Halioglobus japonicus: one gene and its partner. The protein of the gene in region 1 interacts with the protein of each later gene in a pairwise test. Links are inferred from orthologs where the notes say so. Each region holds a gene or a part of one and is shown in the gene's direction. Other genes may lie near its edges.

Region 1 (3,188 bases):
CGATAGCGTCCTGGTCACCGATATAGTCGGAGCCCTTAACAGTGTCATACATATGCCAGCGCCAATCGTCATTGGGGTCAGACGAGGCGATGGAACAGGTAATGCCGCCCTGGGCGGACACCGTGTGAGAGCGAGTGGGAAATACTTTGGAGATCACCGCAGTCTTATAGCCAGACTGGGCAAGTTGCAGAGCAGCGCGCATACCAGCGCCGCCGCCGCCGACGATAACGCCGTCAAAAGAGATTGTGCGAATTCCGGACATAGTGTTTAACCCTTGAGGATCTGGGTCCCCTGAACGGGGTGAGCAGCGCCATAGACGCGAAGTAAAAAGGACGGTTGCGCGGAGGAGATAGCAATCCGCTGGCTACCGGTGTCCAGACTAACAGGACGATTGTCTTTCACATTGAATACCATTGTTGCGCCACAAGACGATTAATGTGTACGGCGTGAAGCCCGCTTTGGACGCCCACCCGGACGGTCGGCAAGTCCAAAACGCGCGAAATTATAAGGACTTAGGGCGCCAATTACAAACCCGGCGCCCCCCCGGGGGCAATTTCACGATTTACGCCTATCTGCGTCGATCATCGAAAAACCTGTTTGCCGATTTTACGCCCAAACTGCGCACACGATAGGCGACATTAGTCCTTGATTGATTGACAAAAAGTGCTGAATCACTATAGTGGGCCACCCTACTGATATCTCACTGCAGGACCCCCTTATGAGTGACAAAAAAGCCACCCTCACGATCGATGGAATGGACGAGGCAGTCGAGCTGCCCATCTACTCCGGAACCATCGGTCCGGACGTTGTGGACGTTGGCAGCCTCACTGGCAAAGGCATGTTCACCTATGATCCTGGCTTCGTATCAACCGCTTCCTGTGAATCCCAGATCACCTACATCGACGGCGGCAAGGGCGTTCTGCTGCACCGCGGCTACCCCATCGAGCAGCTGGCCGAGCACTCAGACTACCTCGAGACCTGCTACCTGCTGCTGTACGGAGAGCTCCCCACTAAGGAACAGAAGGATAAGTTTGTCAGCACCGTCACCAACCACACCATGGTGCACGAGCAGCTGGCTCACTTCTTCAACGGCTTCCGTCGCGACTCCCACCCCATGGCCATTATGTGTGGTGTTGTCGGCGCCCTGTCCGCCTTTTATCACGACTCACTGGATATTTCCGATGAGCAGCACCGCCAGGTGGCGGCGTTTCGCCTGATCGCCAAGATGCCTACCCTGGCCGCCATGAGCTACAAGTTCTCCATCGGCCAGCCGTTCATGTACCCCGATAACAGCATGGGTTACGCAGAGAACTTTCTGCACATGATGTTTGGCGTACCCTGTGAAAAGAGCAACATCAGCCCGGTACTGGCCGATGCCATGGATAAGATATTCCTGCTCCACGCCGACCATGAACAGAATGCGTCCACCTCCACTGTACGTCTGGCCGGCTCCTCCGGCGCCAACCCTTTCGCCTGTATCGCTGCAGGTATTGCTGCGCTGTGGGGCCCCTCTCACGGCGGCGCCAACGAAGCGGTACTGGATATGCTGCAGGAAATCGGCGATGTCTCGCGAATCGACGAGTTCGTGGCTCGCGCCAAAGACAAGAACGATCCTTTCCGCCTGATGGGCTTTGGTCACCGCGTGTACAAGAACTTCGACCCGCGCGCCAAGGTAATGAAAAAAGCCGCCGACGAAGTGCTGGCGGAACTGGGCCTGGAAAACGATCCGCTGCTGGCTATCGCCAAGCGCCTGGAAGAAATTGCCCTGGAAGACGAGTACTTCATTGAGAAGAAGCTCTATCCCAACGTCGACTTCTACTCCGGCATCATCCTCAAGGCCATCGGCATTCCCACCAGCATGTTTACCGTGATCTTTGCTGTCGGCCGCACCATTGGCTGGATTGCCCACTGGCACGAGATGATCAGCGGCAGCTACCGCATCGGTCGCCCCCGCCAGCTGTACACCGGCCACGACAAGCGCGACTTCGTACCCCTCGAGGACCGCTAAGGCATGTGGGAGCGAGCGCCACAGCAAATCGCTCCCACAATTACCAAACAAGAAAGCCGCACTGCGGCTTTTTTTGTGAGTAGAATACGCAATCAATAATTTTTGGACCTGAAGCATGACCGATATTGTCATCAGCGGCACCGGCCTCTACACCCCGCAAGAATCCATTAGCAATGACGAACTCGTTGCTTCCTTTAATGCCTATGTTGAGGCCTATAACGCCGCCCACGCCGCCGCCATTGAAGCCGGTGAACTGGCGCCTCTGCAGCCCTCCTCGGCAGAATTTATCCACAAGGCGTCCGGCATCAAGTCGCGCTATGTAATGAACAAATCCGGCATCCTGGACCCCGAACGCATGGTGCCTTCGCTGCCCGAGCGCCCGGACGACGCACCGTCCATCCAGTGCGAAATGGCTATCGCAGCGGCTCGTGAAGCCATGGAACAGGCCGGCAAAAACGCGGCTGATATCGACGCCGTCATCGTCGCCGCATCCAACATGCAGCGCCCCTACCCCGCCATGGCGGTCGAAATCCAGGACGCCCTGGGCATCACCGGTTTTGGCTTTGATATGAACGTAGCCTGCTCCTCAGCCACCTTCGGCATCCAGCAGGCCCGGGATATGGTCGCCGCGGGCAGCGCCGGTTGCGTGCTCATGTTGAATCCGGAGATCTGCAGTGGACACCTGAATTTCCGCGATCGCGATTCCCATTTCATTTTCGGTGATGTGTGCACGGCAGTGATTGTTGAACGGGCCGAGCAGGCCAGCAGCGCCCATCAGTACGTGATCGTCGATAGCGTCCTGCAAACCATTTACTCCAACAATATCCGCAACAACTTTGGCTTCCTCAATCGCGGCGACGAATCCGGCATCGGCCAGGCCGACAAGCTGTTCGTGCAGGAGGGACGCAAGGTATTCAAGGAAGTGTGCCCGGCCGTGGCCAAGCAGATCAGCACCCAGCTCGACGCTCTGGGCATCCCCGCTGACCAGCTCAAGCGCATGTGGCTACACCAGGCCAACCTGAGCATGAACCAGCTGATTTCCAAGCGCGTACTAGGCCGCGAGGCGAGCCCCGAGGAAGCGCCGACGATCCTGGACGAATACGCCAACACCAGCTCAGCGGGATCCGTTATCGCCTTCCACAAGCATCGAAGCGACTTTGCGGCAGGTGAGCTCGGCGTG
Region 2 (3,115 bases), 210 kb from region 1 along the record:
TTAACAATGAAGTGCTCGCCTTGCATCGTTATGCGATTGGCCCCTTTGAACTCGACGATGCACTGGCGCCCGGGCAGTCAAAAGCGATTGCGCCGCAGCTGCCGGCGCAATGGTCATGATCTGACCAGTGTCCCGCTAGGCCAATGCTGACGCAGCCTGTGGCCGGTTTTCCTAGGGTTCTACAAGAGTCATCCACAAGCTGTTCATATTTATTGTGGATTAACCGTTATACTAGCGCGCTCAAGAGAGAGCATTTTATGAACACATCCGCCACCAGCATCTGGGCCTCGATTGCCGCATTTTTCACCAGCAAAGGCTACTGGGCCGCGTTGGCAGTGCTCGGCATTTTCATGGAGGCTGTGGCCCTCTACTACCAGTATGTGATTGGCGATCCTCCCTGCCAGGTGTGTATTCACACCCGCATCTGGGTGGCAGCGTTTACCTTGCTTGCCATAGTGATGTGTGTGCTGCCCGCAAGAAAGTGGCTTAACGTTAACGGCCACGTGCTGGCCATCGTGTGTATGGCTGGTCTTTGGGAGCGCTGTAAATTCCTTTGGGATGTTGAGAACCGGCGCGGTGACGGCACCTGTGAAATTTTTCTCAACTTCCCCGACTGGTTCGCACTGGATGCGTGGTTTCCGGCAATGTTTGAGGTAAAGACCCTGTGTGGGTTTACCCCGATGATGCCACTTGGGATCACCATGGCAGAAATGCTGGTGGCCGCATCCTCGGTGCTGGTGGTCATTTCGGTGTTGGCGCTGGGGCTGGTCATTCGCAAGCCGGCATAACACGCACTACGACAATGTTCCTCGGTTACGCAAAGAGAGGTCTCGTCCTGCGATGAGAAAACGCAAGCAACAACCGGTACTGCTGCTACATCGCAAATCCGCCAATCGCCCGGAGGTAAAGGCCGCTGTTAAAGCAGTGCGCCGGCGCGGGGTAGACCTGCTGGTGCGGATTCCCTGGAACAAACGCGATAAGCGCAAGCAGGTGAAAGCGCTTTTGCGGGAAGGCTATAGCCGCATTATTGCCGGGGGAGGGGACGGCACTCTCAATGCAGTCGCAGATGCAGTGGTCAATTATCGCAAGACTGGCCAGAGCGTCAGTATGGGCATTCTGCCGTTGGGCACTGCCAATGATTTTGCTCATGGTCTGGCATTACCCTGTGACGATCTTGAGGCCTGCTTGTATCTGGCCGCCACAGGGAAGCCCCGGCCACTGGATATAGGGGCTGTTAACGGTCGTCACTTTATCAATGTTGCCAGTGGCGGATTCGGCGCAGAGGTAACCGCAACCACTCCACAAGATATTAAGCGCCACCTCGGCGGCCTGGCTTATACCCTCAACGGTCTGGTGAAGTTGTGGGATATGAAACCTTACGCCGGCGCCTTGCTGCTCCCGGACCAACCTGCCATTCCCTACAGTATGCTGTTAATGGCGGTCGGCAACAGTCGGCTCGCCGGCGGTGGCTTCGAGGTAGCGCCGGCAGCGGACCCGGCGGACGGACTATTGGATCTGATGCTACTCACAGAGGGCGCGCTAACCGACCCTACCAGGGCGCTGGCAGAAATCCAGACGCCGCTGAACCCGGACAATACGCTGGTGATGTATCGCCAGGCAAAAGCTTTCACGCTCGAATCAGAGCAACTCCTCCATATTAATCTCGACGGAGAACCGATTACGGGTCATCGCTTCAGCTTCGAGGTTTTTGACAGTGCTCTGGATGTCGTCTATTAGTTGCTCAGGGAGGAATTTCTCATGGGCACAGTGACAGACGTTACGAAAGCAGGCACACGGACGGCCACCTGGTTGGGTATCGCCGTATTATTAATGGGTATTCTGGCGATCGCCATGCCGTTCGCCACCGGGGTAGCCATCACCATCGGCCTTGGCCTGGTGTTGCTGGTGACGGCGATTGCACAGCTGGTATTTGCGTTCCAATCGCATTCATTCGGCAGCGGGGTGCTGCGATTTGCTTTTGGTCTGTTGGCAGGCATCTGCGCCATTGCGCTCATGACCCAGCCGGGCGCAGGGCTGGCCACTATCACGCTCTTCCTCGCCGTCTGGTTTATGGTGGACGGTGTATTCGCCATTATCCAGGGTATTCGCTGGCGGCCGGAGCCAGGTTCCGGCTGGTTGATTTTCAACGGCATTATCGGACTAATACTGGGCATCATGGTTTATAACCAGTTCCCCAGTTCCGCGGTGTGGCTGGTCGGGCTTATGGTAGGCATCCGCCTGCTGGTATCGGGATTCACAATGATTGCCTTTGGCGCCATGGCGCGCGGGGCGGCGAAGGCTATCGATAAGGAGATAGACCGGGCCACCGCCTAACGCTGTTGCATCTCAGGGGCCGTTCCATTCCAACCAGTGCCCCCATCATCTGCTTTACACTGCTCTCGCTCAGCGTCTTTGCTGAGCGGGCTCAGGGCAGCGAAGCCACTACTCAGGATTCTGCTGCTCCCCGCCATATCATTCGTACCCAAACGCGTGATGCCCATGTGTTTATTCCTGAGCCTGCCTATGCTCGGGCGATGCCGTTGATTGTGCTGCTCCATGGCTATGGGAATGGAAAATGTGCGCAATGCCCATTGCGTCTTCATAGTTGTTGCGGGCCTGCTCCGGGCCCGGCAGCAAAGAGAAACACCTGCGAAGTGGCTAAGCGCCCGTTTTCTTCCGGCAAACCCGTCAAGCTTTGGTCGTTGGCCTATTTATTGTGACCGAGCATTTATTTTTCTGGATTTGGAGAGAAGTTGGTGCTATCTCTACATGGGTTAATAATGATTACAGGTACGTACAAATGTTCAAAAAATGTCTCAAGGTTAGTTGGGTAATGGCGTTGTTGGTACTCCCAACTGTGGCTTACGCAGCCCCACCAAATATTCTCGTTATATGGGGTGACGATATCGGTTGGTCTAACGTCAGCGCCTATAATCATGGCGTGATGGGGTATAGCACCCCTAACCTAGACAGAATCGCGACCGAAGGGGTTTTGTTTACGGACCACTATGCACAGCCTTCATGCACGGCCGGTCGAGCTGCTTTTATCACCGGCCAGTATCCAATTAGGTCAGGCATGACAACGGTAGGCCAGCCAGGTGATGCACTGGGTTTA

The links.
Region 2: the proteins of gltA (region 1) and BST95_RS12760 interact in binary tests that used the Escherichia coli proteins (3 or more experiments, as listed by UniProt). The link is inferred for Halioglobus japonicus from one-to-one orthologs.

The regions. Positions count from the first base shown.
Region 1 is NZ_CP019450.1:2,499,317-2,502,504, reverse strand. The notes cover bases 3-2,863. They hold gltA (citrate synthase), read left to right. Parts: upstream 3-718; coding sequence 719-2,008; downstream 2,009-2,863. Other genes in these bases: BST95_RS11845 (beta-ketoacyl-ACP synthase III), read left to right, coding at 2,124-2,863. Also shown: more of BST95_RS11845, read left to right, coding at 2,864-3,188.
Region 2 is NZ_CP019450.1:2,709,857-2,712,971, reverse strand. Bases 1-2,788 are described here. They hold BST95_RS12760 (YegS/Rv2252/BmrU family lipid kinase), read left to right. Parts: upstream 1-840; coding sequence 841-1,737; downstream 1,738-2,788. Other genes in these bases: BST95_RS12745 (arylsulfatase), read left to right, coding at 2,717-2,788; BST95_RS12755 (HdeD family acid-resistance protein), read left to right, coding at 1,759-2,334; BST95_RS12765 (disulfide bond formation protein B), read left to right, coding at 258-788; BST95_RS12770 (pseudouridine synthase), read left to right, coding at 1-119. Outside these bases: more of BST95_RS12745, read left to right, coding at 2,789-3,115. UniProt on the Escherichia coli protein: In vitro phosphorylates phosphatidylglycerol but not diacylglycerol; the in vivo substrate is unknown.